One region of the Desulfallas thermosapovorans DSM 6562 genome, then DNA from elsewhere that is predicted to be linked to it. Evidence: riboswitches for the same ligand, from Rfam matches in the RefSeq annotation. Region 1 holds a riboswitch; each other region holds the start of a gene.
The links. Region 1 has a riboswitch for cyclic di-GMP ahead of LX24_RS12165 (DUF342 domain-containing protein). Riboswitches for the same ligand answer to the same signal wherever they lie in the genome.
Positions count from the first base shown of each region.

Region 2: it holds a riboswitch for cyclic di-GMP, as region 1 does, so the genes downstream of both, LX24_RS08895 (GspE/PulE family protein) here and LX24_RS12165 (DUF342 domain-containing protein) in region 1, are expected to answer to the same signal.
Region 3: it holds a riboswitch for cyclic di-GMP, as region 1 does, so the genes downstream of both, LX24_RS02040 (ArsB/NhaD family transporter) here and LX24_RS12165 (DUF342 domain-containing protein) in region 1, are expected to answer to the same signal.

Region 1 covers NZ_VNHM01000015.1:63,101-73,009, reverse strand. The annotation lists gene LX24_RS12180 (cytosine permease) at 1-173, shown strand, start outside; gene LX24_RS12175 (sulfite exporter TauE/SafE family protein) at 170-970, shown strand; gene LX24_RS12170 (PAS domain S-box protein) at 1,408-4,815, shown strand; cyclic di-GMP riboswitch class I at 4,824-4,910, shown strand; gene LX24_RS12165 (DUF342 domain-containing protein) at 5,027-6,949, shown strand; gene LX24_RS12160 (hypothetical protein) at 7,008-7,325, opposite strand; gene LX24_RS12155 (NADH:flavin oxidoreductase) at 7,703-8,800, shown strand; gene LX24_RS12150 (cysteine hydrolase family protein) at 8,863-9,396, opposite strand; gene LX24_RS12145 (hypothetical protein) at 9,632-9,826, opposite strand.
Region 2 covers NZ_VNHM01000009.1:12,043-22,824, reverse strand. The annotation lists gene LX24_RS08915 (shikimate dehydrogenase) at 1-698, shown strand, start outside; gene aroC (chorismate synthase) at 740-1,906, shown strand; gene LX24_RS08905 (shikimate kinase) at 1,920-2,441, shown strand; gene aroB (3-dehydroquinate synthase) at 2,438-3,529, shown strand; cyclic di-GMP riboswitch class I at 3,653-3,742, shown strand; gene LX24_RS08895 (GspE/PulE family protein) at 3,828-5,498, shown strand; gene LX24_RS08890 (type IV pilus twitching motility protein PilT) at 5,495-6,571, shown strand; gene LX24_RS08885 (type II secretion system F family protein) at 6,636-7,844, shown strand; gene pilM (type IV pilus biogenesis protein PilM) at 7,873-8,961, shown strand; gene LX24_RS08875 (PilN domain-containing protein) at 8,965-9,705, shown strand; gene pilO (type 4a pilus biogenesis protein PilO) at 9,713-10,246, shown strand; gene LX24_RS08865 (hypothetical protein) at 10,294-10,782, shown strand, end outside.
Region 3 covers NZ_VNHM01000002.1:47,914-58,695, forward strand. The annotation lists gene LX24_RS02020 (PFL family protein) at 1-707, opposite strand, end outside; gene LX24_RS02025 (ACT domain-containing protein) at 723-1,025, opposite strand; gene LX24_RS02030 (cyclase family protein) at 1,068-1,724, opposite strand; gene larC (nickel pincer cofactor biosynthesis protein LarC) at 2,292-3,095, shown strand; cyclic di-GMP riboswitch class I at 3,263-3,355, shown strand; gene LX24_RS02040 (ArsB/NhaD family transporter) at 3,561-4,952, shown strand; gene LX24_RS02045 (MoaD/ThiS family protein) at 5,137-5,379, shown strand; gene LX24_RS02050 (winged helix-turn-helix domain-containing protein) at 5,387-5,731, shown strand; gene LX24_RS02055 (ABC transporter permease) at 5,821-6,516, shown strand; gene moaA (GTP 3',8-cyclase MoaA) at 6,554-7,534, shown strand; gene moaC (cyclic pyranopterin monophosphate synthase MoaC) at 7,542-8,051, shown strand; gene LX24_RS02070 (MOSC domain-containing protein) at 8,039-8,476, shown strand; gene mobB (molybdopterin-guanine dinucleotide biosynthesis protein B) at 8,466-8,975, shown strand; gene LX24_RS02080 (HesA/MoeB/ThiF family protein) at 9,023-9,793, shown strand; gene holA (DNA polymerase III subunit delta) at 9,790-10,782, shown strand, end outside.

The DNA of each region.
Region 1 (9,909 bases):
CCGCCCTCATTGCAGTTGGTATGGCAGTTGTAATAGAAATATTTTTGCCGTCGCAATACGCAGCGTCTTTAGCCGGTTTGACAACTGCAGCATTAATCTATATTCTGTTAAAAAATGTATTCCATAGGTTAAGCAAACCTAATAAGACTTATTGTTGTAGAGGTAGCAGATGATAAACTTGTTCATAGGTCTGGCCGCGGGGTTCTTCGGAGGGCTTGTGGGCCTCGGCGGCGGAGTAATCATGATCCCCCTGATGGTGGGTATCTTAAAAATGAGCCAGCACAAGGCTCACGGCACAAGTCTTGTGGCGCTGGTATTTACGGGAATATCAGGAGCATTCACTTATGCCATAAATGGTGCGGTGGATTTACTTGCCTCGTTGATTTTGGCATCCACCGCTATTTTTACCGCCAGGGCGGGCGCACGCTATGCCAATGCCCTTCCGGAATATAAGCTTAAGAAATCCTTCGGCGGATTTCTAATCCTGGTCTCACTGCTCCTGCTTCTGAAGCCCTACCTGTACCATGTTGAAGAGCCCGCCACGGGATGGCTGAAAATATCGGTTCTCTTATTAACAGGGATCTTCACCGGCTTCCTCTCCGGTATGATGGGGGTCGGAGGAGGTACGATCATGGTACCTGCAATGGTGCTGCTCACCGGTTTCACCCAGCACGCCGCCCAGGGCGTGTCCCTGCTGGCCATGGTCCCGGTGGGGTTGGTTGGGGCTTATACTCACTGGCGCCTGGGAAACGTCAACACAAGTATACTTCCTGGATTAATCCCCGGCATTCTACTGGGCACGTATCTAGGTGGCTCCCTTGCCCATATACTGCCTGAAGGGGTATTGCGCATCATCTTCGCCGCTGTGCTGATTTGGACCGGGGCAAGATATTTAAGAACACCAAAACCTTCGCCTGATAAGGAAACAGTTGCGAAGGCAACAGAGGGAAAAGAGGAAAAGAGCAGCTAAGGGATTACTCCCACCGGATATACAATTGTGCATAGCCGGCATCCCGCGCACTTTTCAGGCATTAACCCGGATTTTTTGACCGCACCACCCGTTTATGATTATCAAAGGGCCTTATTTTCCTTTCGTGGGAAAAACACTTGCATGATTAAAATGCACGGGTTAAATATATATTTATATCCATAAATATTAAAAATCGTGTTTAGCAAAAAACAAGTTTATGGTAATATGGTATACAATAAAAGTACTATTATGCTCCAAAAAAGCATAATCAGCAAGAAGATGTCGAAATACTTCGGTATATAACGCATTTTTTATTCTACAGAACGAACAGTCACTTAACCCATGCGCAGCTTCGAAGTGGCTATTTTTTATACCTTTATTAGAGGAAACAGTTCTTCAAAGCCTGATAAATCACGCAAATAAGGTGGTTTTCAAATTTGAAAAACTTGTCTAATCTCATACTTAGTAATGAAGACTGGTTGGTTAACAGGTTAATTTACTATGCTAAAGCTCGAAATTACACCAAGTATACTTCAACATTGAAGGAAGCCTGGCGTGTATCCATTGCCAGCCTGACAGATACAATTATATCAGTCTTACATCACTACGACTCCCCATTGGAACTGGAACCGGACCATGATTATGCCGGAGATCCCGTTGCAGCATATGGCATTTTACAGGCTAAAAAACACCGTATGCGCGGTGTAACCCTGGCCATGTTTCTTGGTTTATTCAAATGTTACCGGCAAAGTTACCTGGACTTGATAATAGAAACGAAATTTGAGCAAAAAATAGCACAATATTACCTTTTATTCATCAATAGAATCTTCGATCGCATAGAAATAGGCATCTGCTCGGAATGGGCCGGAGAAAATGACAACAACAATATACTTGGAGACTTACAAGAGGGTAACCGGTTAATTGTTAATGAAAAGAACAAATATCTTACCCTCTGTGAAAGCATACCCAGTCCCATTTTTCTATTAGATAAAAATAACCAAATTGACTATATGAATTATTTTGCATCGGTTCTTTTTAATAACTCGCATACCCCCGGAGCTAATTATTATAATCCAAAACAAGTTCCGGAAGCATTACCATGGCTGGCTGATGAACTAAATTGTTTTGCCGCCGGCGACAAGCCCCAAATGTTATTTGAAAAGAGGCTCGGTACCTCTGAAGGTATATTGTTCTTTGAAATAAAAATGAAGAGAATGCTTGACGTCAGCGGTAAATTCACCGGTACAATAATTATCATGAACGATATAACAGAGCGCAAAAGGACCGAGAATTTATTACAAGCTTCTTATGATGAACTTTACAGGATATTTAACACTGCAGGGGACGGCATGTGGATAATCGATAAAGACTTCAATGTATTGAAAGTTAATGCTACATTTACTTCATTAACCGGAATAAAACAAGAAGACGCCATAGGCAGGAAATGTTATGAAGTTTTCTCCGGAAGCAAATGCGGTACCCCTGAGTGTACACTTATGCGCATATTAAGCGGAGAAGGAACTATACGACATGAGGTGATGAAACGACGCCGCGACGGCAAGTTATTAAAACTTATTATCACCGCAAATCCCTTTCACTCGCCTGACGGCCAGTTAACCGGTATTGTTGTAGATTACAAGGACATAAGCAAACGCAAACAAGTTGAAGAAAATCTTTTTCAAGAAAAAGAACGACTTACCATTACCCTCAACAGTATCGGCGACGGCGTTATGGCCGTAAACCGCGAGGGACGGGTAACATTGCTTAACCCGGTGGCCGAAACCCTCACCGGTTACAGTGAAACGGAAGCCCTGGGCCAGCCGGTTGAAGAGGTTTTCGAAATTGTTCACGAGGAAACCGGCGAACCTGTAACCAACCCGGTATACAAAGCTTTGGATACCGGCCAAATTATGGCTTTAGCGAACCACACGGCATTAATCGCCCGGAGCGGAACACGTACACCTATTGCCGACAGTGCTGCGCCGATTAAAGATAACACCGGCAAGATCGTGGGTGCTATTCTGGTTTTTAGAGACGTTACCAAACAAAAACAAAATGAAAAATTATTGAAGAAATATCAAATATTATTCCAATCCGCCAGGGATATTATCCTGTTTGTCCGAACTGACGGGCTTATAATCGAAGCCAACGAAGCCGCTGTCCAAGCTTACGGTTATACAAAAGAAGAACTGCTGCATACAAGCATTTACGACTTGCGCGCCGACCAAAACGTATCTCTAATAAACAGTCAAATGGAGAAGGCGAGAACATCCGGAATATTATTTGAAACCCAGCACAAGCGCAAAGATGGAAGCGTTTTCGCCGTTGAAGTCAGTTCCAGGGGTGTGGTTATAGGGAGTGAACAGGTGCTATTGAGCATTATTCGAGACATAACAGAACGCAAACTGGCAGAGGAAGCCCTTTGCAAGTCTGAAAACATGTACCGGGCTATTTTTGAAACGACGGCCAGTGCCAAAATAATTATTGAAGGGGACGGTACAATATCACTGGCCAATAAGGAATTTGAAAAACTTTCCGGTTATTCCAAAGCGGAACTGGAAGGCACCAAAAAATGGATGGATTTTGTTAAGCCGGACGATTTACAGAGGATGTATAAATACCATATAATGCGAAGAGTTGACCCTGGTTCGGCACCCAACAATTATGAATTTAAGTTTGTTAACAGGTATGGCATGGTCAAGGATATTTTAATGAGCGTTGACATGATTCCGGAAACAAATCAAAGCGTAGCCTCTATGTTGAATATCACTACCCGCAAAGAAAATGAAAGGAAGCTTGCATACGTTAGCTTGCATGATGCCCTAACCGGCTTATACAACCGCAGCTATTTCGAACAAGAAATGCAGCGCCTTGAAAAAGAAAAAATTTCCCCGGTGGGTATTATATTGTGTGATGTGGACGGTCTAAAACTTTTTAATGATACGTTGGGACATAAAGCCGGCGATAAAATTCTTAAATCTGCCGCCGGCGTGCTGAAAAATTCTTTTCGCAAGGAGGATATTATAGCCAGAATCGGTGGTGACGAGTTCGCCGTATTATTGCCCCATTGTACGGAACAAAACATAAAAAATACCATTTCAAGGATAGAAAAAGCCATTGAAAAACACAATAAGTATAATCAAGAACGTCATTTAAGCATGTCAATGGGGTTTGCGATAAGCCATGAAGCGGAATTAAACTTGAACGATCTTTTCAAAGAAGCAGATAACAACATGTACAGGCAAAAACTATACCACAGCCAAAGTTCCCGCAGTGCCATTGTCAACGCACTTATGAAAGCACTTGAAGCCAGGGACTATATCACCGAGGGGCATGCGGACCGGCTGCAAACATTTGTATCACGCCTGGCTGTAGAAATCGGTTTACCGGAACACAAAATCACCAGCCTGCGGCTTTTAGCCCAGTTTCATGATATAGGAAAAGTGGGGATACCGGATCGGATACTCCTTAAGGAAGGTCCGCTGACACCCGAAGAATATACTGAGATGCAGAGGCACTGTGAGATCGGTTACCGTATAGCACAATCTGCTCCTGATTTAAATCATATTGCGGATTGGATACTTAAACATCACGAATGGTGGAACGGTAATGGTTATCCTCTGGGCCTTAAAGGGGAGGAAATACCGCTGGAATGTCGCATACTGGCCATTGCTGACGCCTTTGATGCCATGACCAGTGACCGCCCCTACCGCAAAGCGATGACCCAGGGGGAAGCCTTAAAGGAGTTGAAAAAATGCGCAGGGATACAGTTCGACCCGGAATTAGTAGACAAGTTTATGTTATGTATTAATGGTAAGAATTGTGATAGAACATTTTCTTCATAATGAAAAAATAAAAAAACGGGTAAACCAGTTGAAAGGCTGGGGCACAAAGCCATGGGTCTAAGGCTTACTGAAGCTATGATTGCCAGGTTGCTTAAATATAGTTAAAGTTATTTTAGTAACCATAGGTTGATCATGGATTAACCTATGGTTTTTATCTGTAATGAGTTTTTGGAAACCTTTATAGGCAATTTGATGTTTGGAGTGATTCGTATTGGCCTCTGAAAAAATACTATCAAAAATAATAGATCAAATTTTAAAAAAGAATCATAACGGCGAAAAAAATAATGATCAATTTACAGAAGAAAACAATTTATATCAAGAAATAGATAGAATTCTCAGTAGCGATAAAGACAGCAAAATGTCTGCACATGTCATGACGGATTATAACACCTGCTTTAAACCGTCGGAACATACACAGCTCCTCCCCGGTAAAGTATGGATAAAGGATAACGAAATCTATGTAGAGGGATTACCCGGAATCAATGTTTTACCGTGTATTATACCAACAAAAGGCGTGGATTTATTTGTCAATCACCAAAGGGTTAATGGCAAAACAGCGGTATCCGAACACGATTATATTTATGTTGATTTACATGTTAAGAAGAAACCATTCCATCTAACCATAGATATATCCAAAGATGGGTTAATAGCATATATGTCAGTCCAATTACAGGTTGAAACAAGGTATAAACTTATAGATCAACCCCCTAAACAGCATATAGAATTAAAAACTACTACCACTACCAAAAAATATTGCCCCGTTGGTATGGATGAAATATTAACCAGAATTGAAGATGCAGGGATAAAATACGGTGTAGACTACCCGGCCATACAGCAGTTTTTAGCTAACCCCCGAGATGGTAAATATATTATTGCCAGCGGTGTCCCGCCCACTGATTCTAAGGATGATGTGGTTGATGTACTTTTTCATGAGAAAGTAATCAAACACCAGTATTCGAATAATGAAAAAATTGATTTTTTCAATCAAAAGTCTATACCTTCGGTGGATGCCGGTAACTTACTTGCAGTAAAACGCGAGGGGAAGGTGGGACAGCCGGGAATATCGGTATTTGGAGACATAGTTTTACCGAAAGAACCCAAGAAGCTGGTTGTGCGGGCTGGAAAGGGTGTAAGAGTAGAGGGAAACATGGTCTTTGCCAATATGTCCGGACGCCCCATGGTTAAAAGGATTGGCCAGGTACGGCTATTTTACGTAGAACCTTATTTAAGACATTATGGTGATATTGATTTATCTACCGGAAACCAGAATTTTCGCGGCAATATTGAAGTCTATGGTGATGTTTGCAATGGAGTATCGGTAAGGGCCGGTGGAAACATACAGATCATGGGCAGTGTTAACCGAGCTAAAGTAATGGCCATGGAATCTGTCCTGGTGGACAAGTGCATTGGATCAATAGTGCAAGCCGGAGGCGACAGTCATTACATTGGGAACTGTTACATCACCCTCAAGAATCTGCATGCTGACCTTAAAAGCCTGTCCACTTTAGTCGGTGTGATTTTAGATAACCCCAAGCTGAGTGAGTTTAAAAATCAGCTGCCCCAGATTGTTTTGCTGTTAATGGAAAAAAAGTTTAATAGAATACCAAAATTATTAAAGGAAACCGTTCACATATTAGAGATCACTCCCGTGGATATGCCGTCAGAAATCAAAGTCCTGTTGGAAATGATTAAAGAGCAAATTCCACCTCGAAACCTTACCAAACATAAACTGCAACTATTAATAGATTATGTGGAATTGGCCAAAGATTTTTTTGCTCAGCTTGGGGATGTTCCAGCCGATGTAGAGGTGGGCCATGCATTTAACAGTGTGATAGCTGCCACCAACGATGTATATGTTTCCAGCCAGGGTTGTTTTAATACAAATATTACCGCAGGGAGAAACGTTTTTATCGGTGGAGTAATGCGGGGGGGTAAGGTTTATGCAAAAGGGTCCATTACAGTGGAGGAAGCTGGTTCGGAAATTGGCACCAAAACTATTTTGCATTCAGAATCTGCCGAGATAAAAATTCTTAAAAAAATTTACGACGGAGTAGTTGTCATTGTGGGGGAGCGTAGAATTGAAATTACCAACACTATGGGGCCGACTGAATTTCGCAACGAGATGGAAAAATAGAGGAATTGCCAGGCGTATCCTGGCAATATATGCGGGTACTGCAAAAAAGCTTACCTTGTTAATTTTTGGCAATTTCTTTATCCCTGACTATCTCTGAATTTCCAGTAACATTTTTACTTTTAGCATTGGGGGTAGGACCAAGTATAGATAGTTTATCTAAAACTCCTTCGATTTCCTTAGCTTCTTTCTCATAATCCGCAACCAGCTTATTTAAGTATAATATAAAATCCTTGTCATGGAGAAAGTTTTTGACTACATTGATTTGTTCAATAGTTACATAAGTATCACTTAACAATCTCCAAAATACGTGCGCTTCTCTGGCGCCTATTCTGGATTGTTCACTTTCAACAGGATTCCTTTGCCTGGTAAAAAGCATAAGCCACTCCCCAAGTTTATTATTTTATTCTTTATTATTTACCTGGTATTCTATAATATGTATTCTAACACCAGAAACTTGGAAAATGCGACCACCCATGGACTTCAGTAATGAGTCGCGTTGCCGCTCCGGGTAAATAATAAATTCACGTGTTGCTTCTTGCACTTTTCTTACATCTTCCTCGAATGACGCAAGACAAACGAAACGTCCCTTTGGCTCGATATTGCCGGCAAAGCAACTGACGTTTATTATATGATTAAGAATTTGAATTGCCGGGAGGGTTTATATGGTAAAGGATTTTCCATCTTGCTGAGAAAATGATTATGCTAATACTATTTAAATTTCTGCCTGTAGAAACAGAACCGGGAGGGAATAAAATGAACAAAATGTTTGAACAATCAACTATAAATGGTATGTTACTAAGAAATCGCTTTGTTCGATCGGCAACATGGGAAGGAATGGCGACCGATAAGGGGGCCGTTACGCCCAAATTGATTGAAACCATGGCCAGCCTTGCCAGAGGCGGCGTGGGTTTAATTATTACCAGTCATGCCTACGTTGAGCCGGCAGGCCAGGCGGGTCCGATGCAATTGGGTGTCCATAAGGATGAACTTATTCCCGGACTCCGGGAAATGACCAGGGCGGTGCACGATTACGGCGGTAAAATAGTGCTGCAGCTTGCCCATGCCGGTAGATATGCAGCTAAAAAACTTACCGGATTGACTCCGGTGGTTGTTTCAGAGGTGCCAGGGAAGGAATATCATGAAATAACAGCGCAGGAAATACAGAATTTGGCTACCGCCTTTGCCGCCGGGGCAAGGAGGGCTAAGGAAGCCGGCTTTGATGGAGTACAAATACATTCTGCCCACGGCTACCTGCTTAGCCAGTTCCTATCCCCGTACTTCAACCAACGTAAAGACGAATACGGTGGTGACATCAAAAACAGGTCCCGGGTCCATAGACAAGTTTATAAGGCTATCAGGGATGCTGTCGGTGACAACTACCCGGTTCTTATTAAGTTGAACTGCAGTGATTTTGTTGATAACGGGCTTACCCTGGACGACTCCCTTCAGGTTGGGCGTATGCTGGCTGATTTAGGGCTGGATGCGATTGAATTAAGCGGTGGCCTGCTTAGCAATGCCAAACTCTCCCCCAGCAGGTACGGGATAAAAACCGGGGATGATGAGGCATATTTCCGGGAAGAGGCTCGCCGGTTTAAGAAAGCCATTAATATTCCGCTAATACTGGTTGGCGGCATGCGTTCATTTCAGGTAGCTGAACGCCTGTTGGGAGAAGGAACAGCAGATTATATCTCCATGAGCCGGCCGCTAATCAGGGAACCGAATTTGATTAACCGGTGGAAATCCGGCGACTACAGCAGGGCGGAATGCATATCTTGCAACGGTTGCTTTAAAGCTGCCGCGCTGGGTAACGGAGTATATTGTGCAGCCAAGAAAAAACAACAAGGTCAATAAAAGGCATGATCCGGCGACTACCTCGCTTCCCCACCAGCAGGCATGCTAAAATTACATGGTTTTTATATTATATCAACACCCAACACTGACTCCATCTGCTGCAGTGCCCACCGGTGGGCCTCTTGGTCGAAACTGGCCACCCCGTCCCGGTGTACCACCACCTGATAATCGCGGTTGCAAAGCTCTTCCACGGTATAAAGCACACATATATTGGTGCAAACCCCGGTAACATGCACTTCGTCGGGTTCAATCTCGTTCAATATCTGTTCCAGGCCGGTATTGAAAAAACCGCTATACCGGTTTTTGTACACTTTATAAACCGTTTCCCCGGGCGCTGCACAATCAACCAGCTCGGCTATAACTTCAGCACCCGGGGTGTCCTTGATACAGTGGGCGGGGAAACGTTTGAACTCCAGATCATCCGGTGCGTGGGCATCCATTATAAAAATTACCGCCTCCTGCCGGGAAACAAATTCTTTCACCAGTGCGGCCACCTTGTCCACTATCTTGACCGCCTCCGGGCCGCTGTACAGGGCACCGTCCTCCCTGATAAAGTCGTTTAGCATGTCCACCACCAGCAAAACTCTGCCGGGCATAACATCCACCTCCTGCTAACTATTGATATCTTTCTAAGCGCCGTTATTTGGCGCTAAAAAATTCTCTAAAAAGTATAGCAAATACCAGGTTATTTTGTGAAAGGCGTAACTTGCCTAAAAATAAAAGTTATCATCATTTAATAAATCCCTTGGTTTTTTTCCAAAAACAAAAATCTTCTTAATTTATCCATGTCATTAACATTCTAACACAATTTCGCTGTCATTTAAGATGGTGTTAGTTGCCATCTTCATTTTGACCGTGTCCCGCTTTGGCCAATTCTTCCTCCAGAACCTGGATTGCCCCGCTGATGCGGTGCAGCACGGTCCTGATATTTTCCGCCCGGGCCTCCAGTTCGGCCAGCGTTTTTTGTCCGGATTCGAATTCGGCTTTGAGCTCACCCAGTCTTTTTTCCAATTGCTCTTTCATCATGTCCTCCTGTTCAAGCTTCTTAGTGCTTAACTTGCTACCATTTTACACCGGGTATCCTGAAAGAGTATAAATCGCCATTATAA
Region 2 (10,782 bases), on a different contig from region 1:
CGCTGGGCGTAGCCGGGGTTAACGTTACGATACCTTACAAAGAGGCCGTTATGCCTCACCTGGATGAACTGGCGGAAACCGCCATCCTTTACGGAGCGGTGAACACCATAATTAACCGGCAAGGCCGGTTGGCCGGTTACAATACCGACGGGCCCGGGTTTATTAAAGATTTGCGGGAAGATCACGGTTTCGAACCCTCCCAAGGCCCGGCGCTTGTTTTGGGGGCCGGGGGATCCGCCCGGGCCGTGGTGATGGCCCTGGCGCAGGCGGGCTGCCCGGAGGTGGCTGTGGTTAATCGTAACCGGGCCCGGGCGGAGGAACTGGCTAAATCCGTACATTCAAAAACCGGCTTACAAGTCCTTGCTTTGCAATGGGATCCCGGCGACCGGCTTCTGGCGGGCTTTGCCCGCCGGGCCGCACTGGTGGTTAACTGCACTCCGCTGGGTATGTCAGGCCAGGTCCGGGGGGATTTACCACTGCCCAGAGGAGTGCCCGGCAGCGGCCAACTGGCCTATGACCTGGTCTATAACCCGCCGGTGACTCGTTTTTTAGCCCGGTCCGCCGCCAACGGTGCGGTAGTTGCCAACGGCCTGGGCATGTTATTGCATCAGGGTGTGCTTTCCTTTGAAGCATGGACCGGCCTGGCCGCCCCCGTTGCGGTGATGCGGCGGGCACTGTACCGGCAGGCCGGTATTTAAGGCCGGGTGTTACCGGACCTGTAACTGAAAGGATGATTTCATTGCTGCGTTGCCTTACAGCCGGGGAGTCCCATGGCCCCTCCCTTACCGCCATACTGGATGGTGTACCGGCGGGTCTTCCCCTGGCGGCTGAGTATATCGACCAGCAACTGGCCAGACGCCAGGGCGGGCATGGCCGGGGCGGTCGAATGAACATTGAGCGGGACCGCGTGGCCATAACCTCGGGAGTACGGGGCGGGTTGACCACGGGCAGCCCGCTGACACTGGTGGTGGCCAACAAGGACTGGCCAAACTGGTGCCGGGTGATGGATCCAGGAGCCGGAGCGGACTTAAAGTCCCGCGCCGTTACCAGGCCCCGGCCGGGGCATGCTGATTTAACCGGGGCTATTAAATACGGCCACCGGGACATGCGCAACGTGCTGGAACGATCCAGTGCCCGGGAAACGGCGGCCCGGGTGGCGGCCGGTACGGTGGCCCGCCGTTTGCTTGAAGAACTGGACATACTGGTGGCGGGCCAGGTGGTGCAAATTGGTAGCATCAAAGCCCGTGCCCTGGATCTTACCCTGGATACGGAAAAACTGGCCGCTGCAGTGGCCAATTCACCGGTATACTGCGCCGACCCCGAGGCCGGCGCAGCCATGGTGCAGGAAATAGATGCCGCCCGGGCAGCCGGGGATTCCCTGGGCGGGGTTTTTGAAGTATACGTTTTCGGCTTGCCCCCGGGCCTGGGCAGCTATACCCAACGGGATCGCACCTTGGATGGACGGTTGGCCGGGGCGCTGATGAGTATTCAAGCCATCAAAGGTGTGGAAGTGGGCGCGGGTTTTGCTGCCGCGGCCGCCAGGGGATCGGAGATTCATGACGAGATATTTTACCGTTCGGACCGGGGTTTTTACCGGTCGACCAATAACGCCGGGGGTATCGAGGGCGGTATGTCCAACGGTGATATACTACTGCTGCGGGCGGCTATGAAACCCATTCCCACCCTGTATAAGCCGCTGCGCAGTGTGGATATACATACCAAACAACCCTTCGAAGCGTCAGTGGAACGCTCAGATACCTGTGCCGTGCCGGCGGCCTGTGTGGTGGGCGAGGCTGTGACGGCCTGGGAACTGGCGGCGGTGGTGTTGGAGAAATTCGGCGGAGATACGATGGGGGAAATTAAAGAGAGAGTGGCCCTGTATCGCGATTATGCAAAAAGTTTCTAGAAAAGGATTACAAATGAAAAAAAATATTATTTTAATTGGCTTTATGGGTACCGGTAAATCATCACTGGGCAGGCACCTGGCCAGGCGCCTGGGCTATAAATTTGTCGATACCGACAGTGCCATTGAAGAGATTACAGGTAAAACTGTGGAGCAAATTTTTCGCAAGGATGGGGAAATCAGGTTTCGCTCGGAAGAAAAACTACTGGTGCGCAAGCTTTCCCGCCGGGCGGGGCTGGTAGTGGCCACGGGCGGCGGTACGGTGCTGGACCGGGAGAACGTGGAGATACTACGGCAAAACGGCGTGCTGATTTGTTTAACAGCTGCACCCGAGGTTATTTTTCAGCGGGTGAAAAATAAAAAGCGCCGCCCGCTGCTGAGCCGGGGCGATCTTTGGGAAAACATTGTCAGGTTACTACATGAGCGGGCCGGTGCCTATGAAGTGGCCGAGTTTACGGTGGATACCGGCGAGCTTGGTTTTGATGAAGTGCTGCATCAAATAATAAATTATTTACAGCAAAAGGAATATATATCATGAAGAATGTACGTATAAACTTGGGCCGGCGTTCCTACCGTATTGCCATCGGCAGCGGATTGCTGGACCGCATTGGTGATATGCTGGCCGAACTGCCTGTGGGCCGCAAAGTGCTCCTGGTTACCAACACTACGGTGGGTGCCATATACGCCGGGCGGGTGACCGGCAGTCTGGCTCAGGCGGGCCTGGAAGTCTTTCAGGTGGCCATACCCGACGGGGAGCAGTACAAAACGCTGTCCAGTGCTGAACTGCTTTACGACCGTGCCTTTACCGCCGGCCTGGACCGGCGCTCGGCAGTGGTGGCGCTGGGCGGCGGGGTGGTGGGCGACCTGGCCGGGTTTGTGGCCGCCACCTACATGCGGGGCGTGCCCTTTGTGCAGGTGCCCACCACATTGCTGGCCCAGGTGGACAGCAGCGTAGGGGGCAAAGTGGCGGTAAACCATCCCCGGGGTAAGAACATTATCGGTGCCTTTTACCAGCCCGCGCTGGTGGTTTCGGATACAGCCGCGCTGGATACCCTCCCCCGGCGGGAATTGCGGTCGGGGTTGGCCGAGGTGATCAAATACGGCATTATTGGTGATGCTTCATTTTTCACCTGGCTGGAGGACAACATACACCAGGTGCTGGCGCTGGAACCCGGAGCGCTTGCCCATGTCATTGAACAGTCCTGTATCAATAAAGCCCGGGTGGTGGAACAGGATGAAACCGAACAGGGTACCCGGGCCATATTGAACCTCGGGCACACCGTGGGGCATGCCATCGAAGCCCTGGCGGGTTATGGCCGCTACAGCCACGGTGAAGCCGTGGCCATGGGCACTGCGGTGGCAATACACCTGGGGATGGATCTGGGCATGTTATCACGGGAAGCGGCCCGCAGAATTAAAAACCTGCTGCACAAAGCCGGCCTGCCCACCACTGTACCGCCTGGTCTGGCTACACGGGATATTATCACGGCCATGTACGGTGACAAGAAAACAGTTGGCGGTGCCATAACATTCATCATACCGGTGGACACGGGCCGGGCTGTTATCCACCGCCGCACATCCGAAGAGCGCATCCGCCAGGCTATTGCCGCGGCCCGGGCACAATAAACATTAACCTTATTTGGTAAGAAATATCATTTAATATATTTGCTCGAATATATTGTTTTTTAATGTAAATTTTTTTATAATCTGAGATATATATTAACAATTTGTCCAAAAGAGTACACTAAAGCATGAAAAAGGCAAGTACTTCGAAAGAAGTATACGCAAAGCCACGGGCCTAAAGTGTATCCATTACACAATGGCGGCCGGGCAGCCATGTGCGGAATCGATTCGATTCACGCTTTTTTTTACCGTTTTAGGAGAACACCTCATTACATTAAATGCCGTGCAGAGGTAGGGCGGTATGAAGGCAAAAGACAATTATCTCGGCAACTGGTTGGTTAAAGAAAAGGTAATCACCGAAGCCCAGCTGGCCGAGGCGCTGGAAGTGCAAAAAAAAGAAAAGGGTTTTCTGGGTAAAACCCTGGTGCGGTTGGGTTTTTGTAACGAAGACGATATAGCCAGGGTTATTGCCCGGCGTTCCGGGGTACCCTTTATATCGCTGGAAAACACCACCATTGACAGCGCTGCCGTGGCCACCTTACCGGTGGAAGCATTAAAACGCTACAGGGCACTGCCCATCAGCTTCAGCGATAACAAACTGGTGGTGGCCATGCAGCATCCCAATAACATCATGGCCATTGACGATATACGTATTCTCACCGGCTTTGATATTAAAGTGGTGGTGGCCCCGGATACCGAACTGGACGCCATGATTGAAAAGTACAGCCGGGCCAATATGGAATTTGAGCAGGTTAAGGATGATATCCAGGCCGAAGAGCAAATCACCATTGAATCCGAAGATGCGGCGAACAAACCGGCGGTACAATTGGCCAATATGATCATAACCCAGGCGGTGGGTGCCAAGGCCAGTGACGTGCATATAGAATTGTACGAAAGTCACCTGCGGGTGCGGTTCCGTATCGACGGTGTGCTGCATGATACCATGCAATTGCCCCGGACAATGCACGGCCCGCTGGTGTCAAGGTTTAAGATCATGGCTAATATGAACATTGCCGAGCGCCGGCTGCCCCAGGACGGCCGCATGTCCCTCAAAATTGAAGGCCAAACCATTGATGTGCGGGTGGCCTCACTGCCCGCCAGTTACGGCGAGCGGTTGACCCTGCGGCTGCTGAACCGCTCATCCCGTATTATCACCCTCAGTGAACTGGGCATCACCCCCGGTGTGTTGAGTAAATACCGGGAAGCCATCAGCCGGCCCCATGGCTGCATTTTGGTCACCGGCCCCACGGGTAGCGGTAAAAGCACAACGCTTTATGCCAGCCTAGCTACCCTTGATAAAACAACGAAAAATATCATTACCGTGGAAGACCCGGTGGAATACCGCATGGATGGCATCAACCAGGTGCAGATCAATGTCCGGGCCGGCCTTACCTTTGCATCGGGCTTGCGCTCCATACTGCGCAGTGACCCGGATATCATTATGGTGGGTGAAATCAGGGACCGTGAAACAGCCAAACTGGCTGTGGAATCGGCCCTTACGGGACACCTGGTTTTTTCCACTTTGCATACCAATGACGCGCCGGGTTCCATAACCCGCCTGACGGAGATGGGCATTGAACCCTTTTTAACGGCATCGTCACTGCTTTGTGTACTGGCCCAGCGCTTGGCGCGGGTACTGTGTCCCAACTGCAAGGAACCTTATATCATGCCCCGGCATAAAATGAGCGATTTTCCCGACTTCCCTTTTCAAGAAAACGAAACTCATGTTACGCTATACCGCCCGGTGGGCTGTATGCGCTGCAGTAATACCGGGTACCGGGGTAGAATCGGCATTTACGAGCTGCTTTTTGTCAGCGAAGCGATCCAAAACCTGACCCTGGAGCGAAAACCATCCAGGGAAATCAGGAAAGCCGCCATTGCCGAGGGTATGATTACACTGCGCCAGGACGGTCTGGCGAAAGTCAGAGAGGGTATCACTACACTGGAAGAAATAATGCGGGTGGTAGTATGATGGACTTAAAGGATATACTTATCCAAACAGTTAAAATGAACGGTTCCGACCTGCACCTGGCGGCGGGGCTGCCACCGGTGGTACGTGTGAACGGTGAACTGGTTAAATTACCCATGGAACGCCTAATGCCCTCGGATATTGAGGCATTGGTCTATCCCATTCTGGAACCCAAACAACGGGACCTGCTGGAACAAACCCGGGAGTTGGATTTTAGCCATTCCGTGCCCGGAGTCAGCCGGTTTAGAGGTAACATCATGTGGCAGCGTGGTTCCCTGGGCGTTAATTTCCGGGTGGTGGCCTTTGAAATTCCCCGCCTAAACGAGCTGGGACTGCCGGCTGCGGTGCCGGATTTGGCCCTGCTGCCCCGCGGTCTGGTACTGGTTACCGGCCCCACCGGCAGCGGTAAATCCACCACCCTGGCCGCCCTGATCAATGCTATAAACGAACAGCGCAGTTTAAACATTGTCACGGTGGAGGATCCCATAGAGTACCTGCACAGCCACAAAAAATCAATTATCAAGCAGCGTGAGGTGGGCAGCGATACCAAATCCTTCGCTGCAGCGCTAAGACACGTGCTGCGCCACGATCCCGATGTTATATTAATCGGTGAAATGCGTGATACCGAAAGTATTGCCATCGCCCTCACCGCTGCCGAGACCGGGCATCTGGTGTTTTCCACCCTGCATACTCAGACGGCGGCCCTGGCCGTGCACCGTATTGTGGATGTTTTCCCCGAAGGAATGCGCAGCCAGATCAGGCAGCAGCTGGCCGATTCCCTGCAGGCCGTGCTGGCCCAGCAATTAATTCCCCGCAAAGACGGCCGGGGGCGGGTGGCGGCGGTGGAACTGCTGCTTACCAATCCCGCGGTGCGGAATTTAATCCGGGAGGCCAAAGAACACCAGCTATATACCGTCATGCAAACCGGGCGCGGCGCGGGAATGCAGACCATGGACCAGGCCCTGGCCGATCTGTGCTTGGCCGGTGCCATCACCAGGGAGAATGCTTTGGAACGGTCCGTTGATAAGGTGGAACTGGAAAGGGCGTTGCGCAAGCAACAGAATTTTACGTTTTAATTGTTGATGGTCCCGGCGATTGTTCCGGCGTTATTTTGATCACAACGGAGGGAAGGAAGATAATATGCCCATGTATGCTTACGAGGCGTTTGATAATGCCGGGGTACCGGTACACGGCAAATTGGAGGCCGAGCATGAGCAGGTAGCCATTGGCCGGCTCCGTAAAATGGGCTACACCGTTGTTGATATGGCCGAGGTTACCGAATCTCCTTTAAAAAAGGTTTTGAGCGGCCAGCGCAAAGTAAAAATAAGGGATATAACTTTTTTCAGCCGCCAGCTAGCGGCCATGATATCAGCCGGTATACCACTAACCCGCTGTTTATACACTTTAAGGGAACAAAGCACCAACCCCGCATTGCGCAGCATAGTGGGCGAAATCGCGCGCAATGTGGAGGGGGGTATGAGTTTGTCCGAATCGCTGCGGGCGTACCCCAATGTGTTTTCTCCCATGTTCGTGGACATGATCAGGGCCGGGGAAGTGGGCGGTGCCATGGAAGAAATGCTGAAGCGTCTTGCCGACCAACTGGAACGTAATAAAACACTGCGGGATAACATACGTGCCGCCACCTTTTATCCCACTGTCGTGGTGCTTTTTGCCTTTTTTGTCGTGCTGGCCATGTTGTTGTTTGTGGTGCCCATTTTCATTGGGTTTTTCCCACCCGGCACCTCCCTTCCCCTGCCCACCTTAATAGTCATGGCCATGAGCAATTCCCTGCGTGCCTACTGGTATATACATATATTGTTGTTTATCGCCGCCGTGCTGGGGTTGCGTTTTTACCTGGCCAGCGAGGCGGGTAAAAACATGTGGGAGCGGGTTAAATTCCGGCTGCCTGTGTTTGGCGATCTGCTCAAGAAGGCGGCGGTGGCCAATTTTTCCCGTACTCTGTCCACACTGCTGGCCGGGGGGATCCCGGTTTTACAGGCGTTGGAGACGGCCGGCCCGGCTACAGGCAGCAGGCAAATCACCAAAGCGGTGCAGCAAACCGGGGTGGGACTCCAGGAAGGGCGGGGCATTGCCATGCTGCTTGCAAAAAGTGGTTTTTTCCCGCCCATGCTGGTTAATATGGTGGCCATAGGTGAGGAAACCGGTGAGTTGTCCGGGCTACTGGGCAAGGTGGCCGATTTTTATGAAGAAGAAGTGGCCACCACCACCAAGGGGCTTACTTCGCTTTTGGAGCCGGTGCTGCTTATCGTGGTTGGCACTATTATTGGCGGTATGGTAATTGCCATCTACCTGCCTATTTTTACCGCCATAACCTCCACGGGTTTTTAACGTCTGACAAGGGAGTTGATGGCTGCCGATGGGATTTTTTAAGACATCCGGCGCGGTGGGTTTGGAACTGGACACGGGGGTAGTCCGGGTCGTAGCTTTAAGTGGCGATAAACATGCCCCTACCCTGTTGACAGCGGGGGAAATAGCTATACCGGAAGACGCTGTGTCCGAAGGCGTGGTCAATGATGTTGATGCGGTTGCCCGCGCGCTGGAGGAGTTATGGGGCAAATTCCGAATTAACAGTCGCGATGTGGTGCTGGGTATATCCAACCAGGGTGTGATGATGCGGCTGGCCAACTTCCCTAAAATACCCGATAACAAATTGGAGCGGGCACTGCGCTTTCAAGCCGGGGAATATTTCCCCATACCCCTGGAAGAACTGGTTTTTGATTTCTCGGTGCTGGGTGAAGTGGAAGGTGAACACGGGCCGCAATTGCAAATACTGCTGGTGGCGGCCAGACGGGATTTGCTGGACAAAAGCCTGGAGGCCTTGCAAAGGGCGACCTTAATGCCCCGGGTGGTGGACACCTCCGCACTGGCTCTTTTGCGTACGCTACCCGGCCGGCGGCTGGAAGAGGAGTCGCTGCTGCTGGTGGATATATCCAACGGGCTCACTATGCTGCAGCTGGTGGCTGGTGGTGTGCCCCGCTTTGCCCGGGTAATACCCCATTCCCTTAAAACCTACGCCCGGGAATTGGACAGGCCGCTGGACGAGCTGCTGGAAACAGCGAGCCAGGCGGCTGCGGCCAAGCAAGATGGGGGGATACCCAATATAAAATTGACCGTGACCGGGGAACCCCATGGCACAGAACAGTGGCCTGTCAGAGCCACAGGCGAATGGGAATTGGCTCTGGCCAATGAAATACGCTCTTCCATCGGTTATTATATGTCCCAGACCGGTACAGTGGTGGTGGATGGGGTGATTGTCAGCGGCCGGGGCGCGCGAGTGGCGGGCCTGCCCGAATTTTTGCAGGCGGAAATAGAGGTGCCGGTGGAGATTGTTGACCCGCTGGTCAATATCAAAGGTTCAGCCCGGGGTAAGGGTGTGGATATGCAGTACAATGGGCCGGACTTTGCCGTTTGTATCGGTCTGGCCCTGCGTGGACTGGAGGATTAGCGGTTGTATATCAGAATTAATTTACTGCCCCCGGAAATACGGGCCCACAGGGAGCGCCAGCAAAAAAGACGTGTTGCGCTGGCGCTGGCCGGTGCCGTGCTGGCAGTTTTTATAGTGGTTTACGGCGCCCTTTGGCTGGCCACGTTGCAGGTACAGGCGGAGTTGGCCCGGCTGCAGCAGGAGCGCGTGGAGCTGGAAAACAAATTTCCCGCCTTGCAACAGTATGCCCAGCTGCAGAATCAGGTGCGGCAGGCCGAAGATTTAATTAAGGAGGCTGTTGGCGTATCTCCGCGGTGGGCGTCTATTTTTGAAAATATAGGGCTTAACATACCTTTAAATGTATGGCTGACAGATCTTTCTTTTACTGGCAAAAACGATGACAAGCAAGGTCATGCTTCTGGAAACAGCAGCACGGCAGCCGGCCAGTCTGTGGAGAAGCTGGTTGAGGACGCTAAAAATTTGGCCCAAAATATACAGGGCATCCAGGACGGAGCCGGGACTGCCCGGCCCGAACCTAGGCCCGGCGGCGAGCTGACCATCAGGGGATATGCCCTGGACTACGGCGCAGTGACCCAATGGCTGGAGCAAATACGCCAAATGCCGGAACTGGCCGGAGTTAACTGCCAGTTTTCCTCTAGAGAGCAATTGCACGGGGAGCCGGTGATTCGGTTCGAGATTACAGCCCAGGTGGTGACCGTCCAAAATACCGGTGACCCGGGGCCTAAAAACAGCCGGGGAGGGTGATGAGACAGTGACCAAACCAAAACGCGCCCGGGAGGAAACACTGGCCATTGCTTTAGGAACTGCCGCCATGGTTTTGATGTTGTTTTTGCTATATAACCAGCTGTCCGCATTGAAAACCGGGTATGCGGACATAGCCCGGGAGAGGGCTTTGTTGAACCGGACCCGCATGTCCTATCAGGAATTAACGGCACTGAAAAGTCAGGCTTCTGAAATGCGTCGTTATCTGACCGGTCTCCAAAATGCCATTCCCGAAACCCCCGGGGAGGATGTGTTAATCAATGATATCAGCAATTATGCCGCCAGCACGGGCAGCAATTTGTTGCAAGTACAATTTGGCGCGCGGGTGTCCCGGGATAAATATGTGGAAATGCCTGTTAACATTGCCTTAACGGCAAATTATCGCGGTATGTTGGACATGTTGAACCACCTGCAAAACGGCGGCCGGGCACTGCGTATAGAGGAATTTACCATGAGCGGGGGTGATCAGTTATCGCCCGTTATCAGAGCGGATATAACCGCCACTGCCTTTTATGCTGATTAGGGGGTTTGGTGTAAACATCTTGTGCAAGGGGAAGGAGCATTACAGGGATGCCCATGGCTAAAATCAACATTAACCGGGAACAAATAGCCCAATATGTGTTAAACAACAAAAAACAAGTCATCATCGCCGGCGTTTTGTTTTTGGTGGGTTTAATGGTGCTGGCCGCACTTTTTAAATTAAACCAGGACTTTATTAAACAAAGCCAGGGTGAGCAGCTTCAGCCGCAAACCGGCGGCGAAACTACCAGCAGTCCGGAACCAGGAGCCCTCAGCACATATTTACCGGATACCAGCCGTAAGTTGGAGGACAACCGGGAGATTCGGGATCCCTTCAGTAGAGGTATGATGCTCAAGGGGATCATAACGGGTGGCAGCGGTGGTAATCTGGCCATCATTGAATCGGGCACTAACGCCTACGTGGTCGGCCCGGGGGATGAAATGGAAGGCGGCTGGACGGTGGAGGAAATAAAAAGCGGTGCGGTAATTTTAAAAAACGGCGTGCATAAAGTGCAATTGGAATTTAACGGGCGGGTCAAG
Region 3 (10,782 bases), on a different contig from region 1:
AAATCACTGCCCTTAACCCGTTCTACAGCCCGCTTTACCACCCCCGGGCCACTTACCCCAACGTTAATCACTGATTCGGGTTCTCCCACGCCGTGAAAAGCACCGGCCATAAAGGGGTTATCTTCGGGGACGTTGGCAAAAACCACCAGCTTGGCGCAGCCCAACCCGTCCCGGTCGGCAGTGCGCGAAGCTACCTCTTTAATCACCCGTCCCATCAGAGCTACGGCGTCCATATTAATGCCCGCTTTGGTGGTGGCCACGTTCACCGATGCACATACCCGCTCGGTGGTGTCCAGGGCGGCAGGAATGGAATCCAGCAGTTTTCTATCGCCACCGGTGATCCCTTTGTGTACCAGCGCCGAAAAGCCGCCGATGAAGTTTACTCCCACCTCGGCTGCTGCCCGGTCCAGGGTTTCGGCGAAGATCAAATAATCATCGGTATGGCTGCCTTCGGCCACCAGGGCGATGGGGGTGACCGATATGCGTTTATTTACTATGGGTATGCCGTATTCCCGGGCTATGGCCTCGCCCACCGGCACCAGGTTACCGGCCAGCCGGGTGATTTTATCATAAATTTTACGGCAGGCGGCCCGGGGGTCGTTATCGGCACAGTCCCGCAGGCTGATACCCATGGTGATGGTGCGGATGTCCAGGTGTTCCTCCTGGACCATGGTAATTGTTTCCATGATTTCCTGTATGGTAAGCAAACTAAGACCCCCTTATTAAAGCCTGTGCATAAATTTAAAAGCATCCTCATGCTGGGCGTCGATACGAACACCCAATTCGGTTCCTTTATCAGCCAAATTATTCTTTAGCTCGGACAGGTCAATGGTGCTGTTTTCACTGTCTACAATTAACATCATTACTAAAAATTCCTGCATGATGGTCTGGCTGATATCCAGTATGTTAAAGTTATATTTAGCCAGAATACCGGTGACCCCGGCAATGATACCTACCCGGTCGGGACCGATAACGGTGATGATAATCCGCTTGCCCTGTTTTTCATCTTTTTCCAGTAAACTCATCAACATCTCCCCCGTATTTAAGTTTTATTGCCTTATCCTGGTTCAGTTGCTGGCCCGGTGTTCCCCGTTATCACAAATTGCCACTGCCCGAACCGGCGCGCCATCTGCATCTGCAATCTTCAACGGAAAGCAGCACAGGGTAAAGATCTTACCGGCCAAACCGGCCAGGTTGGCTAAGTTTTCAATTATGATCATGTTTTTTTGCAGGAAAATTTTATGTATGATAAAATTCGTGGTTCCCGCCCGGTCTATGGAAATGGCATCCGTGCCCACACCTTTGATACCAAGCCCCGCCAGGTAGTTGGCCGCTTGGGGGGAGGGTACCGGAAAACCCGTGTAAAATGCGGGTGTACCCCACTTATGATACCACCCGGTGTAAAAAATAACAAAATCTATGTTTACACGGGGGGGGAGGCTGATTAACTCCCTTGTTATTTCCGGTCCCGGAAGTCGAGATACATCCAGAACGGTGGCTCTGCCGTAAAAATGTGCCGCCGGCAGGCTGTCCAGGGTGGCGCCGTCTTCCAGTATGTGGGCCGGGGCGTCAATATGGGTGCCGGTGTGAGAATACATGAACAATGTCTTTTCCCTGAAACCGTCTTTGGCAATACTGCAGGCCCCGGTTATCCGGGGTGGTTCGGTGCCCGGGTATACGGGCATGCCCGGCGCGATGGTATGGGTCAAATCAATAAACTGCATTTGCACACCGTCCTAGCGTTATATTAGAAATCAGGGTCATAATATAAAATATCGTTTCATATTACCGAGACTTTTCGAAAAGTTCGCCCGGGGGAGCCACTTATAATCTTTCGCGCTGGCCGGCTTTTGCGGTGCTCCCGCGGTGCCAGGTGTTGAAAGATTAAATTTTTCAACACCTGGCACTAAAGCCTACTTTTCAAACAAGTTCTTACTTACAGGTTGCAAAGTTATAAAATTGTGAGTCAGGCAGTGGTAATTAAAAATCCTTGAAGTTGTAGGAGCAACTTCAAGGATTTAGCATACCCCATTGTGGCACAGGTGAAACCCCAACAAACGAGGTGCTCCTGTGACTTAAAGATATATCTTAACTAATAAATAGTATAATGTGCCAATGGGATTGTCAAGTTGGCGGGAATAGTTTATTTTGGACCACCGGTGTGAAAATTTTTCATAAACCGCTGGAAAAATGTTATAGTATTTTTTAGATTTAATTCGTTTTCCGTACAAACTAATTTTATTATAAACAATGGGTTGCCGGGGAAAGGCTTTATGTGGGGGGTTTTTACAATGAAAACAGTGTATTTTGATTGTTTTTCCGGTGTTAGCGGTGATATGTGCCTGGGGGCACTGGTGGGCGCCGGGGTAAATTTTGACCGGCTGTGCCAGGGATTGGCGGGGCTTGCGCTGGATGGTTATGAGCTGCGCCGGGAACAGGTGCACCGGGCAGGTATTGCAGCCGAGAATATACTGGTGGAGACCTCCACCCGGGGACAGCATTTACGTTACCTGCCCGATATTGAACAAATTATTGCTGCCAGTGAACTGCCGGAAAATGTAAAGAATAAAAGCAAACAGGTATTTCAAACCCTGGCCCGGGCCGAGGCCAGGGTGCACGGAACCACCCCTGAGAAAATTCACTTTCACGAGGTGGGTGCGGTGGATGCCATTGTCGATGTGGTGGGGACGGTGCTGGGACTGCACCTGTTGGAGGTCGAGGCAGTATTTGTATCACCGCTGCCCCTGGGATCCGGCTTTATACACTGCCAGCACGGTATCATACCGGCACCCGCCCCGGCCACGCTGGAAATTTTAACGGGGGCCCGTGTGCCGGTATATGATGCCGGTGTGCGTATGGAAACAGTGACCCCCACCGGGGCCGCGCTGGTGGCCACGCTGTCCGAGGGGCGGGTGGGGCTGCCTGCCATGACCATTGACCGGGTTGGTTACGGGGCCGGTAAAAATGAGTATGACCGGCCCAACTTGCTTAGAGTAATAGTTGGTGATGCTGTGGCATCCTGCACCGCTAATAATAAGCAGCTTGGTGATAAAAGTTGTCATCACAAAACCGGTGGAGCGCATAGCCATACGTAAGTGAAAAATAAATCACAAAGTCATAGAGGCCTGATATTGGGAGCAACGGTCTGTTTCAGGGAGCCCATTGAGCTATACGGCCGTTATTGAGGTTGCCCGGTCAATAAATATACTATATAATTATTTTGAATATACTACTTTACGGAATAATTAGATATAAGTACTCTCCACGGGTTAGGCAAACCTGGTTAAAGCCAGGGACGCTAAAGCTATGGGTCTAAGGGTATCACTAACATACCTATGATTGCCAGGCTGTAACGGTTTCGACTGCTGGGGGGGGTGGTCAGTTTATTTTTATTTGACCACCTCCCCTGTTTTTTTTACTTTTATGCATTGAGGGAGGTGACCGGTATGAAAGGATTTTGATAGTGTTCCAATAGTACCCCTGTACCCAACCGGTGCGTTGTATTGTTGTTATATTAATTGGTCACTACTAGCACTATACCGTCATAGAGGGAGATGATTATGCAAGCAGATAACCAGGTTATATTTGCAACAGCGGTTTTCCTGATCACATATGCCTTTATCGTATCGGAAAAGATTCACCGGGCTGTAGCTGCCTTTTGCGGCGCGGCGCTGGTTATTCTAGCGGGTATTGTCAGCGAAGAGGCCGCTGTCCATTATGTAGACTTTAATACCATCGGCCTTTTGATAGGTATGATGATTATTGTCGGCATCACCAGGCAAACCGGGGTATTTGAATTCCTGGCCATCAAGGCCGCCAGGGGAGCCAAAGGTGAACCGGTACGGATTATGGCCTCCCTGGCTCTGATTACCGCTGTGCTATCCGCTTTACTGGACAACGTGACCACCGTACTGCTCATTGTGCCGGTGACCTTTGCTATAGCCCGGCAACTGCAAGTTAACGTGATACCTTACCTGATTGTGGAAATCATGGCTTCCAATATCGGTGGTACCGCCACTCTAATCGGTGATCCTCCCAATATAATGATCGGCAGCGCCACCCATCTTGGTTTTATGGACTTTATAATTAATTTAACTCCTGTGGTGGTGGTAATCTATGTTGTAACCATATTTTTACTAAAATTGATATACAGTAAACAATTGGCAACGAGGCCGGAGTTAATGAATAATATCATGGCTATGGACGAAAACGCCGAGATCAAGGACCATGTCCTGCTCAAGAAATGTTTAACTGTACTGGGTATAACGATCACTGGTTTTGTACTGCACCAGTTCGTGCATTTGGAGAGTTCGGTAATTGCATTGACCGGTGCGGCTTTGCTGCTTTTGGTGACCCGTATGGACCCCGAACATGCCTTCCAGGCTGTTGAATGGCCAGTTATATTCTTCTTTATCGGGCTGTTTGTCGTGGTGGGTGCATTGGAAGAAGTGGGGGTTATTGAAGCCATTGCCAGTTTTGCCCTGGAAGTGACAGGTGGGGAATTGTTGCCCGCCGGTTTATTAATTTTGTGGCTGTCGGCCATTGCCTCGGCCTTTGTGGATAACATCCCCTTTGTGGCCACTATGATTCCATTAATCCAGGATATGGGTCGTCTGGGCGGTATCAGCGATTTGAATTTCCTGTGGTGGTCTTTGTCGCTGGGGGCTTGCCTGGGGGGTAATGGTACCATTATCGGTGCCTCGGCCAATGTGGTGGTCATAGGCATGGCGGAAAAAAGAGGCGTGCCCATTACTTTTATGGCATTTTTCAAGGTGGCCTTTCCGCTGATGCTAATGTCCATTGTTATTGCCATGTTGTATTTAATGGCCTGGTATGTGCTGCATAGCACCGTGGCTATGCTGGCCACCCTTGCGGTAGGCATTTTGTTAGCCCTGGTGCTGGGCCGGTCAGGTAAAGGCAAAGAACCGGCGGTGCATAAGACCGGTAATTAACAAGAGCGGGGCAAGTATAAAAAGCCATTCGATATATGTCGAATTAGTGGACGGAGCTTGTGATTTTTAGTATAATGTAACAAGCAGGGTTTGTGGGAGATGTTTTTCCTGCACAAACCCTGTTTTATCGAAATATACTATGATTTGTTGCTGCCGGGCAAGTTTGGTTCAATGTGAGGTGAGAATGTTGCAGGTTGAGGTTCGGGTGTTCAGCGGCTTGGAGAAATTTTTGCCTGGTGTGGGGTTTGGTCAGCCTTTGCCGGTGGAATTGCCGGCAGGTGCAACAATCAGGGATTTATTGCACAAAATAGGTGTTCCCGAAGATCAGGTTTTTACTGTACTGGTGGATGGCAGGCATCAAACATTGGATTATACCACTACGAGTGGAGAAAGAATATCCCTTTTCCCGCCGGTGGGAGGTGGTTGATTTGGCTATGGAGGATACTAAATTTAGTTTGGGTTATAAATTTTGGCTGGAAAAAGGCGGCGGCATTCTAGGGGACGGTTTTTTTCAACTACTTGAGCATATCAAACAAACCGGCAGCATTGCCGGGGCCGCTGCAGTTATGGGCATGTCATATCGTACCGCCTGGGGTAAAATAAAGACGGCGGAACAAAAATGGGGCATACCCCTGGTCGTCACCAGGGTAGGCGGTGAAACGGGCGGAGGTGCCAAACTTACTCCGGAGGCCGTTCATTTGCTGGAAACCTTCCATAGTTTTAGACTGGAGGCCGACCGGGAGATGAACAAAATTTTTCAACGGTTCTTCGAAGTTTAATTTTTTTATATGCGTTATGTTAGTTTGAGCATATTGATTGAAAATTCGCTTAAATTTAAAAATTACTCGGAAAGGAACGGTATATCGGCTTGGAAATGGTCTGGGAAGGATTAGTTAAGGCTGTGCAGATGTTGCTGTCCGGTGACCCGGAGGTGCTGCGGATTACCTGGTTTACCTTACGGGTTTCCGGTACGGCTACTATAATCAGCTTATTAATCGGGGTGCCCCTGGGGCTGTTCCTGGCTTTCAAGGTTTTTCCCGGGCGCAACGTGGCGGTAAGCCTGGTAAATATGGGTATGGGACTTCCCCCGGTGGTGGTGGGCCTCTGGGTCAGCCTACTGCTCTGGCGTTCCGGTCCCCTGGGTTTTTTGGACCTTATCTACACCCCTTCGGCCATAATTATTGCCCAGGCGGTAATCGCTTCGCCCATTGTAACTGGTTTTAGTATGGCAGCCATCGGGCAGCTGAATCCTAAAATCAGGCTGCAAATATTGGCTCTGGGGGCTTCCCGCTGGCAGCTATACTGGCTACTGATCAAAGAAGCCCGCCTGGGCCTTTTAGCCGCGGTTATTGCCGGTTTTGGCGGAGTGGTTTCCGAGGTGGGGGCGGCCATGATGGTGGGGGGGAATATCCTGGGCCAAACCCGTACGTTGACCACCGCCACTGTAATGGAGGTCAACAAGGGTAATTTTGATATCGGCATTGCCTTAAGTGTTATCCTTTTACTGCTTGCCTATGTGGTTACTTTTACATTAACTCTGCTGCAGCAAAAAGGTCGCTATTAATTAGCGAATATTATATAAAATAAAAGAAGGTGTAACAATGCATGACAGGTACCAGCGGCAAATAAACTACCTGCGCATTTCGGTGACTGACCGGTGCAATTTGCGCTGCGTTTACTGTATGCCCGCCGAAGGAATTAAACATATACCGCACAGTGAAATACTGACCATGGAGGAAATTGTCACCGTTGTAAAGGCCGGTGTACTTGTGGGTATCAAAAAAGTACGTCTCACCGGCGGGGAGCCGCTGGTGAGGGGCGGTATTTTGGACCTGCTCCGAAATTTGCGTGATATACCTGAGATAGATGATATTGCCCTGACCACCAACGGAATTTTACTGGGCGAAATGGCTTCTGATTTAAAGGCGGCCGGGCTGAAAAGAGTTAACATAAGCCTGGACACATTAAAGCCCGCCAAGTTCCACCGCATTACCCGGTATGGAAATCTTAATTTGGTGCGCAGCGGTATAGCTGCCGCGTTACAAAACGAACTGGGGCCGGTTAAAATTAACACGGTGGCCATTCGGGGTTTTAATGATGATGAACTGGTGGATTTGGCCAGGCTTACTTTGGACAAGCCCCTGCATGTCCGGTTTATTGAATTGATGCCCATCGGTACTTCAGACGCCTGGTCCAAAGGGAGGTTTATTTCCAACCAGGAAGTCAGAGAATTAATTACCAGGACATTGGGTAATCTGGAGGAGGAGAAGAATATTTTGGGCAGCGGCCCGGCCCGTTACAGCCGCTTCCCCGGTGCGCCGGGGACCATTGGCTTTATTTCAGCGGTGAGCAATCATTTTTGTGCCGCCTGTAACCGGCTGCGCCTTACGGCCACCGGTCAACTGCGGCCTTGCTTGTTCAGCGGCCGGGAGATTGACCTGAAGCAGGCACTGCGGGCCGGTGCCGGAACCGGTGAACTGGCCGGTATTTTTAAAGAGGCTATTTATGCCAAGCCTGACTGTCATGACCTGGCGGTGGGGTGGCAAAAGGACGACCGCATTATGTCCCAAATCGGAGGTTAATAATATTATGAGCGATTATGGCTATAAGGGCTTAAATCATTTCGATGCCAGTGGTGCGGCCCGCATGGTGGACATCAGCGGTAAAGACGACACCGTGCGTGTGGCGGTGGCCCGGGGCGAGGTGCTCATGCAGCCCGCCACCTTGGAGTTGATCGGCCGGGGCGGGGTGGCCAAAGGTGATGTGCTGGGCGTGGCCCGGGTAGCCGGTATTATGGCCGCCAAGGAAACGGGGCGGTTTATTCCCATGGCCCATCCCATTACCTTAACCGGGGTCAACGTGGATTTCCGCCTGCAGCCTCCCGACCGGGTGCAAATCCAGGCCCGGGTGCGTACCACGGGCAAGACCGGGGTGGAAATGGAGGCCTTGACGGCGGTTACCGTGGCCGGTTTAACTATTTACGATATGTGCAAGGCCGTGGACCGGGAAATGGTGCTGGGCCGGGTCAGGCTAGTGTATAAAACTGGTGGTAAAAGTGGCACATTTGAAAGGGAGGGTGAGGAAGCGTGGGATATGTAGTGGCGGTTTGCACCAGCCCCAAAAAGGGAATGCGCAAAAAGAACGCCGGCAGCGGCAGGCTAGTGGCCGGGCACGGGCTGGAAGGGGACGCCCATGCCGGTCCCTGGCACCGGCAGGTTAGCCTGCTGGCCCTAGAAAGCGTGCAAAAAATGCGCGATGCCGGGCTGGATGTTAATCCCGGCGATTTTGCCGAAAACATTACCACCGTTGGAGTGAATTTGGTCACCCTGCCCATCGGTACAAAGATAGCCATTGGGAGAGAGGCGCTGGGCGAGGTTACCCAGATTGGCAAGGAATGCCACACCCGCTGTGCCATATACCACCAGGCCGGTGACTGTGTCATGCCCAAAGAGGGTATATTTATCAAAGTGTTAAAGGATGGTTTGGTAAAAGTGGGCGATGAGGTGCGGGTCATTGACGAATAAGCTTGAATTACCGATAATCTCCATTGTAGGCTGGCACAACACGGGTAAAACCACCTTTTTGGAAAAGCTGGTGGCCGAATTGCGGAGCCGGGGAATACGGGTGGGGGTAATTAAACACCACCGGGGTCCCTTTGAAATGGACCAGCCGGGTAAAGACACCTGGCGGTTGGCCCGGGCCGGGGCGGTCTGCACTGCCATAGCCGGGCCGGGCAAAATCGGTCTGGTGATGGAGACGGAAGGTGACCCCGCCCCCGGCGATATAGCTGCCTTGATGGGTAATGTGGATATGGTTTTTACCGAAGGATACAAAAGCGGGCCGTATCCCCAATTGGAGGTGCGCCGGGCCGGCTATGGCGAGGATCGACCGGCGGCCCGGGCCGGGCAACTGGTGGCCGTGGTGGGTAAACCTTATCCTGGTGAAGAAGATGTACCGTGTTTTGATGTAGGAGATATTACTGCAGTGGCGAATTTTATACTGGAAAAGTTCGGGCGTAAATAATAAAAATATTATGCCTTTTAATTATTACGAAGTAGGGAGTTGTTCTGATGGGTGAACCAAACGTTCAATTTACTAATGAACAACTGAAGCGCTACAAAAGAAATATTTTGCTGGATGGGGTAGGCGCGGTCGGCCAGGCCAAGCTGCTGCAGTCCCGGGTTCTGGTGGTGGGGGCCGGTGGTTTGGGTTCTCCCGTAAGTTACTACCTTGCTGCGGCCGGTATCGGGCACATAGGCTTGGTGGATGGTGACCAGGTGGATTTGTCCAACCTGCAAAGGCAAATTATGCATACCACTCCGGATTTGGGACGCCCCAAGATCGAGTCGGCCCGGCAAAAATTAACCGCCCTTAACCCGGATGTGCAGGTTACCGGTTACGGGCACTGGCTTAACGAGCAAAACTTTCGAGAGATAATCGCCCTCTATGACCTGGTGGTGGACGGCACCGACAATTTTGCGGCCCGGTTTCTTATTAACCAGGCCTGTGTGGAAAAGCGTAAGCCGTATATCTTCGGCGGGGTGTTGGGATATACCGGACAAGCTATGACCATACTACCGGGGCAGGGGCCATGCCTGGCCTGCATATTCAGAGGAAGCCCCCCCGAGGGCGCTCCATCCAGTGACAAGATGGGGGTTTTGGGGGCAGTGCCCGGTATTATCGGTGCGGTGGAGGCCGCCGAGGCGGTTAAGGTAATCCTGGGCATCGGGGAACCGCTGCGGGGTCGTCTTTTAACCTTTGATGCCCTGTCCATGCAGTTCTTCACCGTTGATATCAGTCGCGACCCGTCCTGCCCCGTATGCGGCGGTGTTTTGTCTTGAAATACTATGTTGATTTTCTGGCTGAGCTGAAAAAGGGTGGTATTGCTCCGGTCTACCTGCTTTACGGCCCGGAAAGTTATTTGCGGGAGCAGGCTGTCCAGCGTCTCAAGGAATATATTTTACCCCCGGGCGGGGAGCAATTAAACTTCGATGTACTGGACGGCTCTATACTATCGGGGCAGGAAATTGTAACTGCCGCTACCTACGCCTCCTTTTTACCGGGACGACGGCTGTTACTGGTGCGCAGTCCGCAAATATTCCATGCGGCTGCGGGAAAAAATGACCGGGAAATAAAATATGTTTTGGATTACCTGGCCGCCCCTTGCCAGAACACATGCCTGGTATTTGAAACGGACCAAAACGTGGACCGGCGTAAAAAGATTTACAAGGAAACGGCCCGGGTAGGGCGGGCTATTGAATTCACCCGGTTAAAGCCGGCAGACCTCACCAAATGGCTGGCCAAGCGGGCTAAGGAAGAAGGCTGCACCATCAGCCGGGAAGCGGCGGGGGAATTGCTGGCCCGCTGCGGGCGGGATATGTACACCCTTTACCATGAAATGCAGAAGCTGTCATGTTATACCGGGCACGGCAAAACCATTACTCTGGAGACGGTCCGGCAGTTGGTGGCCGCACGGGTGGAGGATAACATATTTGAAGTGGTTGATGCCATCGGGGAAAAAAATTGCGTGCGGGCGCTGACCGGTATTCGCAACCTGCTGCTGCAAAAACAACAGCCCCAGCAAATTATCGGTATGGTGGCCAGGCAGTTCAGATTGATATTGCAGGTGCAAGGGTTGGCAGGCTCCGGCCGGTCCCGGGAGCAAATCATAGCAGACCTTAACCTGCACCCCTTTGTTTATTCAAAAATATACGCCCAGCGTAAGAACTTTCGAGCGAGACAGCTGGTTAAGGCGTTACAAAATCTTACCGAGCTGGATCATAATATAAAAACCGGCCGGGCGGATTTTTACCCGGCCATGGAAACGTTT